2 regions of the Arthrobacter sp. P1_C12_2 genome follow, and region 1 is predicted to be linked to the other one. Evidence: predicted binding sites of a transcription regulator. Region 1 holds the regulator's gene; the other holds the start of a gene.
The links. The regulator HspR, encoded in region 1, represses chaperone genes until heat shock. The targets are predictions, from matches to a motif close to AAGTTGAGTCNNNNNGACTCAACTT.

Region 1 (10,096 bases):
CTGCGTGGGGAGGCCACCGGTTCACCGACCGGCTTCCGCGGCGACGTCATGACGACGGCAAAGAAGGACCTCAAGGCGGGCGAAATCCTGGACGGCGAAGGCGGCTACACCGCGTTCGGCAAGCTGGCTCCGGCCCGGATCTCCCTGGAACGCAACGCCCTGCCGCTGGGCCTGGCGCACGGGATGAAACTCAAGCGCGACGTCCCCAAGGACGGCACCGTCTCCTGGGACGACGTCGACGCCGACGAAACCCTCCTGGCGGTCCAGATACGGCGGCAGCTGGAGACGGAATTCCGGGCCGAGATGCTGACGCACGCATAGGTCAGACCTTCAGGCCGAGGCTACGATGGAAATGCCGCCGGCGGTCGGCTGGCGGCATGGCAATCAACGAGGTGGTCGAACATGAGCGCAGAAGCATGGGAACCGGTCCAAAGAGTCCGGACCTACGAACAGGTGATGTCCCAGATCGAGGACAGGATCCTGGACGGCAGGCTTAAGGCAGGTGACAAGCTGCCCAGCGAACGGGACCTCTCGGCACTTCTGGGAGTTTCCCGGCCATCGCTCCGGGAATCCCTCAGGGTCCTTGAGGCCCTGGGCATCGTGGACATCCGCCCCGGAGGCGGGGCCGAAGGCGGGGCAGTGCTGGTCGGCGAGCCGGGATCCGGATTCGTCAACCTGCTCAAGCTCCAGCTCGCACTGGGTCAATTCGACCAGAAAGAGGTTCTTGAAACGCGGATCGCACTGGAAACCTGGTGCTGCGAGGAAGCCGCGGTGCGGGCCAGCGAACAGGACCACCACGAACTGGAACTGATCCTGGATGCGATGGATAAACCCGACATTTCCACCGCAGAGTTCAACCGACTGGACGCCGCATTCCACGTCCGGATCGCCGAATCAACAGGCAACACACTTTCCTCCCACTTGATGGGCTCGCTTCGGACCGCAATCAACCGCCAGATGATCGAGGCCTATGCGCGGCTGGAGGACTGGAAGAAAACCGCCACAGTCGTTCGCAGCGAACACCGCCACATTCTCGATGCCATCCGGCGACGGGACGCGAATGAGTCCAGGCGCGCTGTGGGGGACCACATCCGCAGCTTTTACAACATTGGAAACGTCGAGGAACCGAACCACCCGCGCTGACGCCCGCTGACGGCGTCGCCCGGTGCAGGGCCCTCGGCACCCGGGACAGGGGGAAAATCCCCCGCCCATATCGAAAAGATAGGGACGCTGATGAGCACGCTCACGCAAACACAGACCCGCCAGGCTGAACACGGTTCACCGGACAAGCTCAAGGTCGCGATCGGAAGTGCCGTCGGCACGACGATCGAAAACTATGACTTCCTCGCCTACGGCACGGCCGCCGCGCTTTATTTCGGCACCGCATTCTTTCCCGGCCAGGACCCCGTCGCCGCCACCCTGCTGGCGTTCGCCACCCTCGCCGTGGGCTTTGCCATGCGGCCGCTGGGCGGACTGATCGGCGGCTTCCTCGGCGACAAGTACGGCCGCAAACCGGTCCTGGTCGGCGCGTTGCTGGTCATGGGTGCCGCGACCTTCCTTATCGGCGTCCTGCCCACCTACCAGCAGGTGGGCGTCCTGGCCCCAATCCTGCTCGTCGCGATCCGCATCATCCAGGGCCTGGCCTTCGGCGCCGAATGGGGCGGCGCCATCATGATGACCTTTGAGCACGCTCCATGGCGACAGCGCGGCCGCTACACCGGCATTCCGCAGGCTGGTGTCCCGCTTGGCCTGTTGCTGGCCAACCTCGTCTTCCTTGCCACCACCGGCTGGAACAACGAATGGTCCTGGCGCGTGCCGTTCCTCGCCAGCTCCGTCCTGATCATTGCCGGCATCATCATCCGAATGAAGGTCAGCGAATCCCCCGAGTTCGAGGAAACGAAAGCCAAAGGCGAACTCGTCAAGAATCCGCTCCTGACCGTCATCAAGAATGACTGGCGCACGATCCTGCGGGTCATCGGCCTTCGGCTGGCAGAATCCGGCGGCTTCTACGTGATCGTCACGTACCTGCTCTCCTACATCGTCGCCAACAAGCTGGTCGACCGCCAGACGGGCCTAACCGGGCTGGTGCTCGCCGCGGCATTGGGCGTGGTGACCACCATCCTCTGGGGCCGGCTCACGGACAGGATCGGACGCCGCCGGCTCTACATCATCGGCACTGCCGGCATTATCCTCTTTGGCTTCCCGATGTTCCTCATGGTCAACACCGGCGTCCCGTTCCTGGTCATCCTCGCGTACATCGTCGGGTTGCCGATCCTGCACGACATGCTCGCCGGCGCCCAAGGCGCCTGGTTCTCCGAGCTCTTCCCCGCCAACACCCGGACCTCCGGAGCCTCCATCGGATACCAGTTCTCGGCCGCAATCTCCGGCTTCATCCCGCTCATCGCAGCAGCCACGGCCGCCGCCTGGGGCTGGAGCGGCGTGGCAATCGTCTACATGGCATGCGGAGCCATCGGGCTCATCGCCGCCCTGGTCACCCGGGAAACCTGGGGAAAGCGCGAACGCGCCGCCGTCGACCAGCTCATCGCCGCCAGCAAGTAAGCCCACCGGCAGCAACCCGCCGGACGCAACAACAGCGTGCCCGGGACCAATGGTCCCGGGCACCGCTGTTTGTCCTAGTCGATTTGTCCTAGTCGATGCCCCGCGGCCGCCACACCACCAGCGCCTGAGACCTCGCCTGCGGACGCTTGCCGCGGGCCAGGCTGACGACGTCGCCGGCAGTTCCTGCGGCAAAGATCCGCGAATCGGCCCCCTGGCGGCGCCGGCCGAGCTCCTCAGTCAGTTCGCTGACCCGGCGCTGCAGGGCGGCCACTTGGTTCTCCAGCTGCAGGATCCGCTTGATGCCCTCCAGCGAGACGCCCTCCTGGGAGAGCCGCTGGACCTCGCGGAGCATGTTCACATCCCGCTGCGAGTAGCGCCTCGACTTGCCCGGGGCGCGGCTGGGCGAGACGATACCCAGCCGGTCGTACTGGCGCAGCGTCTGCGGGTGCATGTCCGCCAGTTCCGCGGCAACGGAGATGACGAAGATCGGCTGATCGAAGTCGATGCCCATGACTGGATCCCGTTCCTAGAGCCGGGCCTTGGCTGCCAGGCCCGCGCGGACGTCCTCATCGGCGGTGGCCGCGGCGAAGGCCTTCACGGCCTGCTCCGCTTCCTTGCTCAGCTTCCGCGGAACAGCGACGTCGATTGTCACCAGCAGATCGCCGGTGGCTTTGGCGTGCTTGACGCCACGGCCCTTGACGCGCAGCGTCCTGCCCGAGGGCGTCCCTGCGGGAACCCTGACCTTGACCTTGTCGCCGTCGATCGTCGGAACCTCGATGTCCGCACCCAGGGCCGCCTCCGGGAAGGAGACCGGAACGTGGATCCGGAGGTTGTCGCCGTCGCGGACGTAGAACTCATGCGGCTTCACCGAGACGGTGACCATGAGGTCGCCGTTGCCGGCGGGAGCGTACTGCCCCTTGCCGCGGACGCGGACCTTCTGTCCGTCCTTGATGCCGGCCGGGATGCGGACGTCGATGACCTCGCCGTCCGGTTCACGCAGGCCGATCGTGGTGCCGCGGATTGATCCGGCAAACGAGATCGACGTGGACGCGGTGCGGTCCGAGCCCTTCTGCGGAGCCCGCTGGAACGACTGGCCCCCGCCACCGAATCCGCCGCCGCCGAAGAGATCTGCGAACTCGGGCGGAATGCCGCCGGCCGTGCTGAAGCCGCCGGAATGGCGCCCGCTACCGCCGGTGAACAGGCCGCCGAAGAGGTCCTCGAAGCCAGCTCCGCCGGCAGCGCCGCCGCTTCCGCCGGGAGCAAAGCGTGCGCCGCCGCCCATGGCCCGGATGGCATCGTACTGCTGGCGCTCATCGGGATCCGAGAGCACGGAATAGGCCTCGGAGATGTCCTTGAACTTCTTCTCCGACGCGACATCCCCCGCATTCCTGTCCGGGTGATGCTGCCGGGCAAGCTTGCGGTAGGCCTTCTTGATGTCGGCGTCGGAAGCGTCCTTGGCGACACCAAGGATCTTGTAGAAGTCCTTGTCCACCCAGTCCTGGCTAGCCAATGGCGTTTCCTCTCTAATTCTTTGTTGCGTTGGAGCTCCGCTGGATAGGGGGCCGTGCCCGCTTCGCGGTGCCCGCCACGCCGCAGCCCCCTATCCAACTTCGCTGCGCTCATCTCACCTTAGGCGAGACAACCGCTGAGCGGAGCGAGACAAGGGGCCCGGGAGTGGCATCGGGCCTGCCGGAGCCGGGTGGCCGAGGATCGCAGATCCTTGGCCACCCGGCGGAGGGGCGGGGCCCCTTGTCTCGCTTCGCGAAGGTGACTACGCCGGAACTGCGACTATCACCTGGGCCGCGCGGAGGACGCGGTCGCCCGACTTGTAGCCCGAGCGCAGCACCTGGCTGACGGTGTCGATTTCGATATCCGTGCCGGGCTGCTGGATGAGGGCCTCGTGGATGGTCGGATCGAACTCCACGCCGGTCTCATCGATGCGGACCAGTCCGTACGTCTTCAGCGCAGCCTCCAGCTTGGCGGCGATCGCGGCGAAAGGGCCGTCCGCGAGGTCACCGTGCTGGCGGGCTGCGTCGACGTCGTCGAGTACCGGCAGCAGCGCGTTCAGGACGCCGATGACGGCCATCTCGCCCGCCACGGCGCGGTCGCGCTCGACACGCTTGCGGTAGTTGACGTACTCGGCCTGCAGCCGGCGGAGGTCATTCCTTAGCTCCTCCGCCGCGGCCGCGTCAACGCCCTGCGCTACCGACTCCTCGGCGGGCACCTCAACACTGTTGAGGATGTCCTCCGCCTGGGACAGGGCGTCCCCGGAACCGGAGTCCGCAGCACCGGCGTGCTCTTGGTCAGGGTGGCGGGCCTGGCCGGTCTTCGGATCAACCTTGCGGTTGTCGTGGATCACCGGCTTCTGCGGCTCGTTCTCCTGCTCGTTGCCGCGGCTCGGGTTCTCGGAAGAACCGTGCTCTTCTTCGTTACCGTGGTGCGGCATGATTACTTCTTCTCGTCTTCGTCAACGATTTCGGCGTCGACGATGTCCTCGTCGGAGCCGGCCGCGTGCTCGCCTGCGGGGGCACCCTGAGCGCCGGCGTGGCCGTCGGGGGAACCGGCGTGGCCGTCGGGGGAACCGGCCTGGGCGTAGATGGCTTCGCCGAGCTTGCTCTGGGAAGCCTGCAGCTTCTCGAACGCGGTCTTCACGGCGGCGTCATCGGTGCCTTCGAGGGCCTTCTTGAGGGCGTCGACGTCGGCCTTGACCTCGGTCTTGACCTCTTCGGGCAGCTTGTCGGCGTTGTCGGCGATCAGCTTGTCCACGGAGTAGGCGAGCTGCTCGGCCGTGTTGCGGGTGTCGGTTGCCTCGCGGCGTGCCTTGTCCTCGGCCGCGTGCTCTTCGGCGTCGTGCACCATGCGGTCGATGTCTTCCTTGGACAGCGCGGTGCCGCCGGTGATGGTCATGGACTGTTCCTTGCCGGTGCCCTTGTCCTTCGCCGAAACGTGCACGATGCCGTTGGCGTCGATGTCGAAGGTGACCTCGACCTGCGGGACACCGCGGGGAGCCGGCGCGATGCCGGTCAGCTCGAACGTGCCCAGCGGCTTGTTGTCGCGGGTGAACTCACGCTCGCCCTGGAAGACCTGGATGGCTACGGACGGCTGATTGTCATCCGCGGTGGTGAAGGTCTCGCTCCGCTTGGTGGGGATGGCGGTGTTGCGCTCGATCAGGTGCGTCATGATGCCGCCCTTGGTTTCGATGCCAAGGGACAACGGAGTGACGTCGATCAGCAGCACGTCCTTGCGCTCACCCTTGAGGACACCGGCCTGCAGGGCTGCGCCGACGGCGACGACCTCATCGGGGTTGACGCCCTTGTTGGGCTCCTTGCCTCCGGCCAGTTCCTTGACGAGGTCGTAGACGGCCGGCATGCGGGTGGAGCCGCCGACGAGCACGATGTGGTCGATCTCGGAGAGCTTGATGCCGGCTTCCTTGATGACGTCCTGGAACGGCTTCTTGGTGCGGTCCAGCAGGTCCTTGGTGAGGTCCTGGAACTTGGCGCGGGTCAGCTGCTCGTCCAGGTGGACCGGGCCGTCGGGGGTGACGGACAGGTACTGGAGGGAAACGTTGGTGCTGGAGGAGGAGGAGAGTTCCTTCTTGGCCTGCTCCGCGGCTTCGCGAAGACGCTGCAGGGCAATCTTGTCCTTCGTGAGGTCGATGCCCTTGACCTTGAGCTGGTTCAGCAGGTACTCCACGACGCGCTGGTCCCAGTCGTCGCCGCCGAGGTGGTTGTCACCGGCGGTGGCGCGGACCTGGATGGTGGAGAAGTTGTCCTCGTCCTTGCCGACCTCAAGGAGGGAGACGTCGAACGTTCCGCCGCCGAGGTCGAAGACCAGGATGAGCTCATCTTCCTTGCCCTTGTCCAGGCCATAGGCCAGGGCGGCCGCGGTGGGCTCGTTGACGATGCGCAGGACGTTCAGGCCGGCGATTTCCCCGGCCTCCTTGGTGGCCTGGCGCTGGGCGTCGTTGAAGTAGGCCGGCACGGTGACGACGGCGTCGGTGACCTTTTCACCGAGGTAGGACTCGGCGTCGTTCTTGAGCTTCATGAGGATACGGGCGGAAATTTCCTGCGCCGTGTACTTCTTGTCGTCAATGGCGACCGTCCAGTCAGTGCCCATGTGGCGCTTGACGGACGCGATGGTGCGGTCAATGTTGTTGACGGCCTGGCGCTTGGCGATCTCGCCGACCAGGACCTCGCCGGACTTGGAGAAGGCAACAACCGACGGCGTGGTGCGGCCGCCCTCGGCGTTGGCAATGACGGTGGGCTCGCCACCTTCGAGAACGGAGACGACGGAGTTAGTAGTTCCGAGGTCAATACCTACTGCACGTGACATGGATTGCTTCCTTACTTTCCTGGGAATCTTGCGGAGATGGCCGCGGACCACAGTGCTTCTAATGCTTCTAACCGCAAAGGGTCCGACCGTTATTGAGCGATCTACACTCAACTTTACCCAGACGCGGACATAAGTCAATTCAAAGTTGAGCGACATCGGCTCAACTTTGCTTTCGAGTCCGGCCCGCGGTCAGTCATCACCGCCAGGATTCCCGCGGATTACAGCCGTTCTGGCGCTTCCCGGGCAGCGTTTCGCCCTGCGCGAACCTGCGCACTGAGCACGGGCGCACAGAGCGCCGACACTCGGACCCATGCCGCAGACCAGCCGGCGCCCCAGCCGGCTGGTCCCGCAAACTTCCTTCGCGCTAGTTGTCGCCCCGAGCGGCGTCGTCACCGCCAGGCTCTTCTGCTGCCGGCCGGCCGGCGCGCTCGGGACGGGACGTTCCCGCGGTCCCGTAGTCACCTTCGGGATACTCGCCCTCCTCGGCGACGCCGGCGGGTTCACTGGAGACCCCGTCCTCGCCGTAGTCGCCCTCGGGGTAGTCGCCTTCCACCTCGCCGACGACGGCCGCTTCGGCCACGCCGGCGCTGCCGTAGTCCCCTGCCGCATACGCCCCTTCGACGGCGGTGGGCGGGACTTCGCCTGCCGTGCCGGCGGAGCCGTAGTCGCCCTCGACATACGACCCCTCTGGCGCCGCGGCCTCCGCTTCATCCTCGGTGGGACCCGCATCGGCGTTTTGGGACGCCGCTTTTCCGGACACGTTCTCTTCAGGCGTGTTCTCTTCAGGCCTGTTCTCTGCAGGCCTGTTCTCTTCAGACATGGATGGATCCTTCCTGGACGCATCGGGCGCGCCCGTGCGGGCGCAGGGGCAGTCTATCGAGCGCCACGGCAGGGCAACAGGGGAACCTGGTTTACGGGTCAACTCCGGCCGGCGGTAGCCCCGCGACGTCGGCCAGCACCGCCAGGTGGTGGCCGAAGAGCTCCTCCCGGGCGGTGAACGTATCGGCGCCATACTGGCCGAAAACTTCGAAGCTGACGGCACCGAAAAGTGAGGTCCAGGCCAGCGCGCCGCGGGCCAGGAGGTCATCCGGCACCGCCAGGCCGAACTCGGCACGGATTTTCGCCAGGTCCCCGGCCAGTCCGGCAGCCACGGCAGGACCCCGCCGGCCGGTCCCGGCGAGCCGCCCGGCCCGGAAGGCGCCGTCGAGGATTCCAATGAGGGCCGTAATCACCCTGGTCCCGGGGCCGGTGGTCCGCTCCGCCGGGGCCCGGTAACCGGGCACCGGACTGCCAAAGAGCAGGGCGTAGCGGGACGGCTCCCGGAGCGCCCACTCCCGCACCGCGCCGCCCAGCGCCGCGAAGCGCCCGCCGAAATCAGCCTCCGGCACGGCCCCGATGGCGGCATCCACTGCATCGCCGAGTTCGTTGTACGCATCGATCAGGAGAAGGGTCAGCAGCTCCTCACGGCTCTCCACGTAGCGGTAGACCGCCGAGGAGACGACGCCGAGATCGCGGGCCACGGCGCGGAGGGACAGCGCGGCGGCCCCGTGCACCGCCAGATGCTCCCGGCCCAGCCGGACAATATCGGCGACGGTCTGGGCCCGGGCGCGCTCGCGTGGGGTGCGCGGCCGCGCCGTCGCGGCCGCGGTTCCGGTGGGGCCGTCGGCGCCTGTCGCGGCTTCAATCCTGTCTTCTGGCATGAGTCCAGCATTCCACAAACAAGAGCACTGTCAACAAATGTGAGCACTGCTCTTGACTTTGCGGCCCCGGCGTCGCATCCTGAATGGGAGAGCACCGCTCTCGCAACTTCAAAGGAGATCGGAATGTCCCAACCCGTAGCCTCCGGGCACCAATCGTCCAGGCTCTATGTCGTCACAGGGGCCGGCCCGGTGGGCTGGACCGTCGCGGACCAACTTGCCGCGGCGGGCCACCGCGTGCGCCTCCTCACCAGGTCCGGCAGCGGACCCTCCCACCCATTGGTCGAAAGGCTGTCTGTCGATGTTTCGGAGCCCGCCCGGCTCGGCGAGGCCTTCCACGGCGCCACGGCCGTTTTCCACTGCATCCACGGATCGCGGTACAACGCCGATGTGTGGACCAGGGAACTGCCGGCCGCCGAGCAGAACGTGCTCGCCGCGGCGGGCGCGGCGGGCGCCGTCGTGGTCTTTCCGGAAAGCCTGTACTCCTACAGCGCCCCGGAGAAGGTCATGACCGAGGACGGCCCGCGGCAGGCGCAGGGCGGCAAGCGCGGAGTACGGACCGCGCTGCTCGCGGCCCGCGCGGAGTCCCCCACCGCTACCGTGAGCGTGGTTGCCAGCGATTTCTTCGGGCCGCGGGTCCGCAATTCGCACGCCGGCGAGCGCATGGTCCGGCCCGTCGCGGCCGGAAAGCCCATGCAGGTGATCGGACGGGCGGACCAGCCGCATTCCTTCACGTACGTCCCGGACCTCGCGGCCGCCATGATTGCGGCGGCGGACAGGCCTCAGGTGTGGAACCGGGTGTGGCATGCGCCCACCGGACCTGCACTGACCCAGCGCGAGATCGCGGGGGCATTCGCCCAGGCGGCCGGCGCCCGGGCACCGCGTGTCACCGGCGTACCCGGGTGGGCGGTGAAGGCAATCGGGGTGTTTTCCCCCGATATGCGGGACCTGACCGAGACGATGTATCAGTTCGAGCACCCGTTCGTGATGGATTCCACCGCGAGCCAGGCCGCCCTGGGACTAACGCCGACCCCGCTGCACGAGGCAGCCGCCGCCACCGTGGCCTGGTGGGGGGACCAGGGACAGTGACGGCGGCTGCGGTCTTCGGTTCTGCCTAGCGGACGCCGGCCTCCTCATTTTCAGCCGGATTTTCTGCCGGCCGGGAGGGCGCCGCCCGGGAGGACAGAGCGCCGTCGCGGGCCGCGGCATCGTTCCCGGCCCGGCCGGGCCTGCCGGGCCACCACAGCCGCGGGCCGATGTCGTAGGCCAGCGCGGGCACCAGCAGGGAGCGGACCAGCACCGTGTCCAGCAGGACGCCGAACGCGACGATGAAGGCGAGCTGGACCAGGAACATGATCGGAATGACGCCCAGGGCCGCGAACGTGGCGGCCAGGACCACCCCGGCGGAGGTGATGACCCCGCCCGTCACGCCGAGGCCGCGCAGGATGCCGGTCCGGGTGCCGTGTTTGAGGGATTCCTCCCGGACGCGGCTCATCAGGAAGATGTTG
Region 2 (10,096 bases), on a different contig from region 1:
CCAGGAGAACCCGGCGCTCACGGAAAAGCGGATCATGACCGAAGCCCGCAAGGCCGTGGAGCAGGACGGCGCAGACGTCGTCATCCTCGGCTGCACGGCCGAATTCGGATTCTTCCGAACGGTCCAAGAGGAAATTGGCGTACCCGTGATCGACGCGACTGTGGCCCCGCTCAAACACGCCGAGCAGCTCGTTGATTCGGTTCGTCGGTTCGGTTGGACGCACAGCAAGCGCCTGGGCTACGACGGGCCCACAGCCCAAGAACGCCAGCGGTTCTTCCCGGCTCTCGAGCCAAAGCACATGGTGTCGATGACCACGGTGTCCTCGTAAATACATTGCACTGCCCGTCACGCCGACTGCTTGCGCGTCACAGAGCCCCTCCACCCTAGGGCATCTTTGGCCGGAGGTTACCCCGATGCCCTCGCTTGCCTTGACATTCCGTGATCGAGGCAGGCGAGGGAACCCCCGCGGTCACCAGCACTGCGGGGACGGGCAACCGCATCCTTCCCATAACCCCGGCGGTATCAGCGCCGGCTAACCCAATCAAAATCGAACGTGGCATATAGCACCAAGCAAAAACGGAGGTAAGGCTATGTCCAGACGGACCCTATGTATCAAGCCCATGATGACCCACGCTTACTATGTCCCTATCGGACTGCTGTCCCCCCTCAAGCCCGACCTCTCGCTGGTCCAGCGATGAGCAGGCCGGAATCCGCGGTTGTCTTCCGCAGATTGGGCGGCCCCGAAGTGCTGGCCGTCGAAGCTGCTGCTCCACGTCAAGTCGCGGAAAACGATGTCCGCATCAACGTCGCAGCATTCGCACTCAACAGGGCAGATCTAATGTTCATCCACGGAGAGCACTACACCATCCCGGCGTTCCCCTCGCGCATTGGGTCCGAGGCAGTGGGTACCGTCACCGAGATCGGCGAGAACGTCACAGCCTTCAACATCGGTGACCGCGTCACGAGCATTCCCTTCTTCACCGCAACCGACGGCGTGCAGGGAACAACAGCTGTCCTACCGGCAGACTACCTAACCCTTGCTCCACCGGAACTTTCGGATGCCCAGGCCTGCTCTGTTTGGATGCAATATCTCACTTCTTACTTCGCCTTCGCAGAGGCAGCCAATCTCGGATGCGAAGACACAGTGCTCGTCACTGCCGCCGCCAGTTCGGCCGGGCTTGGTGCCATCGAGATCGCACGCGCACTTGGGGCGAAGGTGGTCGCGACGACACGGTCAGAGAAGAAGCGATCGCTCCTCCTCGAGGCCGGCGCAAACGAAGTAGCCCTCGTGGGGGTCGACGACCTCGGCGAGGTCATCGACCGCACCACCGATGGCAAGGGCGTGCGGGTCGCTTTCGACCCTGTCGGAGGAGAGTCCCTCGGCACCTACGTCGACCAAGTGCTTGATGCCTACCGCTACATGGAGTCGAACGAACAGTCAGGGAAGATTGTCGTCGAAATAAGTTAGCCCTGCCGCGTCTGGGCCCGTGTCCGTGTCCGTGGAACAGCCCGGGGCACGGACCGGGGTCGGGCTCAGGCATGGACCGCCGTCACTGACTGCTGACGGATGGAGACGCGCGCCGTGCTCGTGCCCGGCGTTCGATGGGGGCAGTTTTAAGCGCTGGCCGAAGCCAGAAATCCTCGGCGCAATCATTGATGGAATCGGACTGGGAACTCAGGGAGTTCTTTCTGGTTTTCGAGGGTGTCTTCGGAAGTCGTTTTGTCTCGCATAGATCGCCGCAGCACTTTGACGATGAGGTGGACGGACAGCAGCTCAGAGGGGATATCAAGCGGGACACCGAGTTCCCGTGCCCGGTTAAGCCGGGCCTGCAGGGTGTTCCGGTGCAGGTTGAGGGATTTGGCAGCGAGGCTGACTGAGCCGCGGTGATCGAGGAAGGCGGCCACTGCCGTAATGATCACGTCGCGGTCCGGGGAATTCATCAGTCGCGGCAGTGATAGTTCTGCCACGAGCGCGACGGCGTCCATGTCGACGAAGGTCGTGGCCGCGACCACCCCGAGGCTGGCGAAGCCTAGAACCGTGCCGGGCCCCGTTGACCGGGCGGATTGTCCAGCCAGCCGCGCCTCACGCACGATCAACGCCAGCGCCGGGGCATCCTCCTGCCATCGGGACAGTCCCGCCACCAGGCCAAGCTCGGCAAGAGCTGGCCCCAGACGTGTCCTGATTCGGGTTTCGAGCTGGGTCGAGGCGTCCTGATCCCCGGCGGGTACGAGCGTCAGCCAACCGCCTTGAACTTCAGCCAAGGGGCTGCGTGCTGTGACCTTGCGCCAGAGCAGGCGCAACACGGCCGTCAACTCGGGCCGGTGGTCTTGCACCTGCCCGCTGCGGAGCCACACGGCCACGTACGGCTCCCCTTCGCGCCAGCCCAACTGGGTCAGCAGATGGCGGTGTTTTTGCTCGAACTCCGCGCCCGACGCGGCAGGGTCCTGATCCAACCCGGCGATCGCCGCGGTGGGAACGGCCCGGGCAGTACCAAGTAGCTCCTCCAACAGCCAGGCAGCCTTCACCGCGGGGGTGGCCACCTCAAGGATTGAGCGCACTAGCCGCAGGTTGTGGATGCCGGAAGTGGGCACGCGGGCCGTGAGGGTGCAGCGGACGACGCTGTTGGCCCCGCCGACTTCCACGTTGATGACTTCGTCAGTCTCCCGTGGAGGCAGCCCGACGGAGGCCAGAACCACGCCGTCGTACTCCAGCGAAACTCCGACCCCGTCCAGTTCCCTGGAAATGGTCTTGAGGACGTCACCGAGGGTGGTGTCCTTTGCGACTGTCCGGGCGACCCTGGCCAGTTCCGCATCGACCACCGACAGGGCCGCGCCGATCTCGGCCGCCAGTGCCAAGGCAAGCGCTGCAGGCTCCCCGTCAGTGGCCAGCAGCGTGATGCCCAACCGCTCCGCCAGTCCGACCGCCGCGCTTGCATAGGCGCTGCCGGCCACGACGACGGCGCTGGCGCGCCGCTCCCACGCATGGCGCAGCGCCGCGGACACCAGCCAACCCCCTGATCCCATCTCTGAGGAGAGGACCACCACAGTGTTGGGCCGCACCTGCCGGATTGCCTCAAGCTGGGAGACGAGAACAACACTTTCTATCAACCCGCTGGATGGAGTGAGATATAGCGGCGTGGCACCACGGAGGGAACCGTGCGCCAATAGCGCAGCGACATCGAGCCGGGTTTCATTTTTCGATCTACGCATGTCGCCGCCGTGGGTGGGCGATCGGAATGCCGAAGGCCTTGGGCTCGGTGAGATCAAGCCCCTCCTCCGAATACCACTGCGCCGCTGCCGTGATCTTCACGATGTCGATGACGTCGCCCACCTGGACGTCGTCGAGGTTGACCACCGTGCCCTGCTCGGAATTGAGTAGCGTCACCATGTCCGGGACGGCGGCTGTTATCTCACCATCCACGAGGACCAGCAGGATCTCATTCTGGAGTTCAAGACGGACGATGCGTCCGGTGGTTTCGTCTTCGAGCGTTACGCTGGACGGCTGCGCCGGCAAGCCGAGATCGGTGGGCCGGGAAAGGCTTTCGATGTGGCTCACTCGGGCCCGGGCGATGCGCGTGGCGCCGAGGAGATCGGCGAGCAACAACAACTTTCTATCAACCGAGGTGCTCGCGTCGAGGATTTGCCCGATCCGGATCATCCGGCTGATGGAGCCATGAACGCCATGTTCCCTCAGCTGTTGTGCGGAACACGGATACATGGCGGTGGCTGCCCAACCGCCGAGTTCGGTCACCAGTGCACGCACCAGTGTCTCGGCCCGCTGTGGGCTTTCGACCTCAACCACCGCCCGCTCCCCGGTTACCCCCATGAGCGCGATAGGGCCGATCGCCACGTTTCCAATGTTCAGAGTTGTCTGGCTGATCAAGGGGAAAACGCGGCCCATGGGGTCGGAATCGATGACGGGCAGCGAGGACTGCAGCCCAACCATGAGGGGGACGATTCCATTGATGTTGGCGGCGGCGAGCGGATAGATCGCCCTCACCTTCCGGCCGAGACTGGCCTCGATGGCACTGATGCAGCCGAGGAACTCATCGCCCACGGGAGGCATGTCGGCGATGAAAAGGCCCTGCGTGACCATTCCGACCGCCACAACCAGATCGTCGGGAGCAAGCTCGTCGACGGTGATGAGTTCCAATGACCGGTCCTCCATCGCCCGCTGGATCATCTCAGCGTAGACGTAGATGGCCGTCGGGTCGATGGTGCAGGCCAGGAAGTGGGCACCTGTTCTGAGGTTCCGGACGTCCTCGGTAGTGAGTACGGTGCTCATGGGTTGGTTCCTCGCGCGGCTGCGGGCAGCACGTGTTCCTCAGCGGCGGACGTTTCTCCTGCCGCCTGGACCCGGATTCGAACGATTCCGGGGTTGCCGTAGGGCATGGCAAAGACGTTCGATTCAACGATGTAGGTCTGCCCGGGGCTGGCGCCCAACTGGACCGCCGCTGAGTGGGCGTCCTCTTCGGCGAGGTTCTGCACGCGTTTCAAGTCAACCCGGCCGCTAACGGTCTCGAGCCTGTCGATCCACGCCGTCAGCGGGGCCACGGCAGATCCTTCCAGTGCGGCGTCCTGCACCGCCGGCAGAGTGGGCACCAGCCCGAAGGGCAGCGCACTCTGCTGCCACTCGCGGAGGTCGGCAATCACGGAGGGGATGTCGGTGCGAACCGGATGGTGGACGGTGTACGGCTCCAGAATGGCGGCGTTGCTGGCAAGGCTTGCGTCAAATCCTTGGCGAATGAGGCTTCTGGTGACAGGCAGGCCTCCACGGGTGTGGCCCACGTTGACCCCGGCCTCCATGCAGAGAATGACCTCCCCTTCGGGCATTCCCGCCAACGTGGCCGCGCCAAGGATTCCCATCGCGGGCTCGGCGCGCAACCCGTGCACAGGCGCCAAGGCCAGCCGTGACAGAGGTGCGCGGCCGCCGTCGTTCTTTGCAAACGACAAGAGGGTGGTCGGGAGCTGGCGCCGGCCTGCCTCCTCAAGCATGGCAGCCAGCTCTTCCCCCGTTTCCATCAGGGCGCTGTTAAGGATGGCCGTGTAGTCGCGGTCCCGGAAAACGCTGGAATAGAAGTCATTGGAAATACTAATCCGCATATCTCTGTCGTTGCTTAGGATGGCATCGGCTATGCGCGTTTCATGGTCCTTTGACGCTGTCGAACCGACGGAAGTGATGGCCACGTTCCGCACGTCACCGGCAAGGATGCCGGGGAGATCGGCCAGGAACGCCTCCAGGTCCAACCGGGCCAGAGGCCGTCCCCGCAGGTCGTGACCCCCGCGGACATGCACGGTCCGGGTCACTGCCGGTTCAACAAGGGCTGGCAGCACGGTCTTGTGAAAGTCGTCCGCGGGGGGACGGGGTGAAATACGGATGGCGACCACGTCTGCCAGTTTCCGCTCCACCAAGACCCGTCCGACGTCGGCAGTGATCTCCGTGATGCCTGACCCGAACTCCCGACGGAGCCCGGACAGGGACGACTCCAATGCATCCGACAAGCTGCCCGCGTGCACCTCCCGAGCGGCGGAAACTACAGTCCGCCCGTCCAGTACAACGGTCCAGCAGCTGGTTCCCTGTAGCCGCAGTCCCACTCTCATTGTTCAGTTCCTGCCTGGCGTCTACCAACGTTGAGTATCTGCCGAGTCGTGAATATCTTCCCTGTGTATAGAGTGCACCACTAGTCGTCCTCTAGTGCTCCCCCAGTCGCGGAGAGAGCATTGTTTCGTGCTCCTCGGCCTATTGTTCGTGCCGTTCTGAGGACGGCTGTTGTGGCCGCGGCGGCCTTCAGGGCAGCGAGGGCGGTGCCGGCCGAAGCGATGGTTCGGCGATTGCCGTGGGCCCAGCCCACCCGTGTTCCGGTCAGTTGTTCCAGTCCACGCCAGATAGTGCGGGGCGGAGCTAGCCCCTGATGCGGGATCAGGACCCAGGGGGAGATGGCCCAGTAGGCATGTTCTAGTCCGAACAACCCGCCGAAGGGGCCGGTCAGGAGGGCTGCCGTTCCCCACCGGGACGATGGCCAGAAGTGATCTCGCTCGGGGTTTCGCCCTGAGGCTGAGCAGCGCCCAGGCACCGGGGCGCCCCGATTTCCCCGGGTCCGTACCCTGCCCACTGCTGCACCCGGGAATAAATCCGTTTTCCCAGCGTTGAGTCAAGTACACTCAACTCTCATACGGAGGTTTCATGGCTGCATTTTTTGGACCGGCCGAGTCCGGCCACGGCTCGTTCGACGAATTCCTTGCCCGTTACCTGCAGGGCCAGCGCACGGCCGGCCCCGGGCACCCGATGGACATCACCCGGCTGCTGAGCCGGCGCACCCATGACGTGCTCGCGCGTGCCGCACAGTTCGCCGCGCAGCACGGTCACATCCATGTGGACGCGCTGCACGTCCTGCGTGTCATGGTCGAGACGGAACCGGCCGCCGACTACATCCGGCACGCAGGCGCGGAACCTGCTGCCATCGCCGCGGCGGCCGAGGAGCGTCTCCCGGAGCAGGCAACCGCCAGGGCGGAAACGACGCCGGCCCTGACACCGTCGGCCCAGCGCGCCCTACTCGACGCCTACCAGGTTGCCCGGGCATTCGGCTCAACCTACATCGATCCCGAACACGTGTTCTTCGCGCTCGTCGTCAACCAGGAGGCCCCGGCCGGGCAGGTGCTCGCCGCGGCCGGGGTGACGCCGGAGTCCCTGCAGTCCGGTCCGCGCGAGCAGTCCCCTCGGCGTGGGGCCACGCCGACCGGCGCGGAGCCCGGACGGCCGCAGGCAGCTGCCGCCGGGTCTGACACCCCGACCCTGGACACCTACGGCAGTGACCTCACGACACGTGCCCGCGAAGGCAGCCTGGACCCGGTGATCGGCCGAAGCGCCGAGATCGAGCAGACCATCGAGATCTTGGCCCGGCGCACCAAGAACAACCCTGTCCTAGTCGGGGAAGCCGGCGTGGGCAAGACCGCGATCATCGAAGGGCTGGCCCAGGCGATCATCGCGGGCGCCGTGCCCGAACAGCTCCGCGGCAAGCGCGTCATTGCCCTGGATCTGCCGGCCATGTTGGCCGGAACGCGGTACCGCGGTGACTTCGAGGAGCGCCTGACCAAGGCGATGGACGAGGTCGGTTCACACGCCGGGGAAATCATCCTGTTCATCGACGAACTTCACACGGTCGTCGGAGCCGGCGGCGCGGGGGAAGGCGGCATGGACGCAGGAAACATCCTGAAGCCGCGCCTGGCCCGTGGTGAACTTCATCTCGTCGGCGCCACCACCCTGAACGAATACCGAAAGGTGGAAAAGGACGCGGCACTGGAACGCCGCTTCCAGCCCGTACAGGTCGGCGAGCCGAGCATCGAAGACGCCGTACAGATCCTCGACGGCCTGCGCGGACGGTACGAGGAACACCACGGCGTCCGCTACACCGACGAGGCGATCCGCGCCGCCGTCGAACTCTCCGCACGCTACGTGACGGACCGTTTCCTACCCGACAAGGCCATCGACCTCATCGACCAGGCAGGTGCGCGGCTGAGCATCAAACTCGGCTCACAGACCGACGTGGCTGTTCTTCGCGAACAGCTCGCAACCCTGGAAAAGTCCAAGAACGACGCCGTCGCCACGGAACGCTATGAAGAGGCCTCGCGGCTGCGGGATGAGATCGACGCAGTGAGCGGGAAGCTCTCCGCTTCGATTTCCAGTGCACCTGAGGCTTCCGAAGGCGCTGAGGCCGTCGTCAGCGAAGCGGAGATCGCAGGGATCATCTCACGGTCCACCGGAATCCCAGCCAGCCGGCTCACAGAAGACGACCGGGAACGCCTGGCCAGGCTCGAGGAGGAACTGCATCAGCGGATCGTCGGGCAGGACGACGCCGTGACGCTGATCGCGAAGGCGGTTCGGCGTAGCCGCACCGGCATGGGGGACGCGGACAGGCCCGTCGGCAGCTTCCTGTTCCTCGGCCCGACCGGTGTGGGCAAGACCGAACTCGCCAAGGCGCTGGCCGGGTCGTTGTTCGGGGATGAGAATGCAATGGTGCGCTTCGACATGAGCGAGTTCGGCGAACGGCACACCGTAAGCCGGCTGGTCGGAGCCCCTCCGGGCTATGTCGGCTATGGCGAAGCCGGGCAGTTGACCGAACGCGTCCGTCGAAACCCGTACTCCGTGGTGTTGCTCGATGAAGTGGAGAAGGCCCACCCGGATGTGTTCAACCTTCTGCTTCAGGTGCTCGACGACGGGCGGCTGACCGACGGACAGGGCCGCATGGTGGACTTCCGCAACACAGTGATCATCATGACCTCCAACCTCGGCTCGGAGTTCCTGGCCAGCAAGGGCGGCGCGATGGGCTTTGTATCCAAGGCCGACGAGGGCAACGGCTTCGGCTCAGAGAAGGCGCTGCGGGACCGGGTGCTGGGCCGGCTGCGCGAGACGATGCGGCCGGAGTTCCTCAACCGGATCGACGAGATCGTCCTGTTCCGCAAGCTGGACCAGGCGCAGCTGCGCCGGATCGTTCGGCTGATGCTGAACCAGACGGAAGCCCGCCTGCAGTCCCAGGGCATCACTCTCGAGGTCAGCGAAACGGCTGTCGACTGGATCGCCGAACGCGGCTACGAGCCCGAATACGGAGCCCGGCCGATGCGCCGTGTGATCCAGCGCGAGCTGGACGACCGGATCGCGGATCTGTTCGTGGCGTCGGACCTTCAGTCTGGCGGCCAAGTGGCCGTCTCGGTCGACGAGCAGTCGCTCGTCGTCGAGGCCCGCCATGAGGCGATGCCGCTGGCGGCGTAAGCCACCTCCGGATCCGCCAGCGGGCGGATCCGGTACACGGCCGGATACACAGCCACCCTGTGTGCCCGGCCGAAGCTGCCTGCGTCGTGCCGTATCACCGTGCCGTATCGCCAAGCCTGAGGCGCCGTTCTCCGCGGGCTCCATGAGGTTGTGGTGGATGACGGTGATGCATTTCAGCGACCACCGTGGCGAGCAGAAGTCCATAATGAGTGCCAGCCGCCCCTTGTGCCCACTTTCCCCGAACGGGCTAGGCCAACGCCTGCAGGGCTGCAGCGATGGTTTGGCTGCCGTCGCGGAACCCGATAGTCCGGCCGATTGCGGCGGGCAGCTCCAGGACGGCCGCAGCGACGAGGGCGACGTTGGCGCGGGCGGTTTCGGCAGCCTGCCATGGTTCGTTGACGTGGACGTCTATCAGGCCGCTGCCCGGCTTGTCCGTGAGCGCGCCGGGGCCGAGGATGGTCCAGTCCAAGCTGGTGCCGCGCAGGTAGGAGTCAGCGGCGGCCTTGGACTCCGCGTAGTGGAAGAAGGGGTTGTCCCGGGGCACTCCGTGGTCCGGTCCGGCTCCAAGATAGGACACCATGACATAGCGGCCGACGCCGGACTGGGCAGCGGCGTCCATCGAGCGGATCGCGGCGTCACGGTCCACGGCGTAGGTCCTCCCCGGGTTTCCGCCGCCGGCACCGGCCGACCATACGACGGCGTCGTGACCCGAGAGCGCCTCGGCGATTTCCGCCGTCGTCGCATTCTCCACGTCCAGGACGACCGGGGTGGCGCCGGTTGCCGCGACGTCGGACGCGTGCTCGGGGTTGCGGAAGATGGCGGTGACCTCCTGCCCGTCCGCAGCCAGGACTTTGGAGAGTTCCCTAGCCACTTTTCCGTGGCCGCCTATGATTGCGATTCGGACCATAGACCCATTCTGTCCCACGTCCCGGCACCCAGGTACCCTTTGCGGTATCAGATTCGGCGGCGTTGCCGGGGCAAAGTCAAGGAGTCGGAGCAACGCCGGGGTTTAAGCCGCCGCTTGCAGCGGCTGGTTCAGACGGTTGGCCAGGTTCCGCAGTCACGCCGGGCAGAACCCGCCAACAAGTCGCGCACGGTATCCGCGGCCCTGTCGCCAGTCCTGGCAGCCTGACCCGCAGCACTGGCTACTTGGACGGGAAGGTTATCGCAGGCGGACGCCCGGAGGGAGGTGGGGCGTCCCAGCCTGCGCTGGTTATTGCGGTCGTTCCTGGCCTTGCGGAGGCGGATGTCGATGGCGTCGCTGCGCCGGTCTCGTTTCAGTCTGTCGTTGATATGGCGGGCGTAGAAGTTGGGTTTGACGGTGTTACG

Region 2: the regulator HspR is predicted to act here: its motif matches at 6,145-6,169, upstream of AC1DZQ_RS15335 (ATP-dependent Clp protease ATP-binding subunit).

The regions. Positions count from the first base shown of each region.
Region 1 covers NZ_JBFUAF010000001.1:464,070-474,165, forward strand. Annotated here, with positions in the region: gene AC1DZQ_RS02180 (NAD(P)H-dependent oxidoreductase) at 1-321, shown strand, start outside; gene AC1DZQ_RS02185 (FadR/GntR family transcriptional regulator) at 403-1,143, shown strand; gene AC1DZQ_RS02190 (MFS transporter) at 1,234-2,559, shown strand; gene AC1DZQ_RS02195 (heat shock protein transcriptional repressor HspR) at 2,648-3,070, opposite strand; gene AC1DZQ_RS02200 (DnaJ C-terminal domain-containing protein) at 3,086-4,069, opposite strand; gene AC1DZQ_RS02205 (nucleotide exchange factor GrpE) at 4,331-5,005, opposite strand; gene dnaK (molecular chaperone DnaK) at 5,008-6,891, opposite strand; gene AC1DZQ_RS02215 (hypothetical protein) at 7,256-7,711, opposite strand; gene AC1DZQ_RS02220 (TetR/AcrR family transcriptional regulator) at 7,803-8,591, opposite strand; gene AC1DZQ_RS02225 (NAD-dependent epimerase/dehydratase family protein) at 8,715-9,677, shown strand; gene AC1DZQ_RS02230 (MMPL family transporter) at 9,703-10,096, opposite strand, start outside.
Region 2 covers NZ_JBFUAF010000014.1:77,264-87,359, reverse strand. Annotated here, with positions in the region: gene AC1DZQ_RS15360 (aspartate/glutamate racemase family protein) at 1-328, shown strand, start outside; gene AC1DZQ_RS15355 (alcohol dehydrogenase catalytic domain-containing protein) at 746-1,468, shown strand; gene AC1DZQ_RS15350 (PucR family transcriptional regulator) at 1,651-3,210, opposite strand; gene AC1DZQ_RS15345 (DUF917 domain-containing protein) at 3,203-4,285, opposite strand; gene AC1DZQ_RS15340 (hydantoinase/oxoprolinase N-terminal domain-containing protein) at 4,282-5,502, opposite strand; gene AC1DZQ_RS15335 (ATP-dependent Clp protease ATP-binding subunit) at 6,185-8,767, shown strand; gene AC1DZQ_RS15330 (SDR family oxidoreductase) at 9,015-9,674, opposite strand.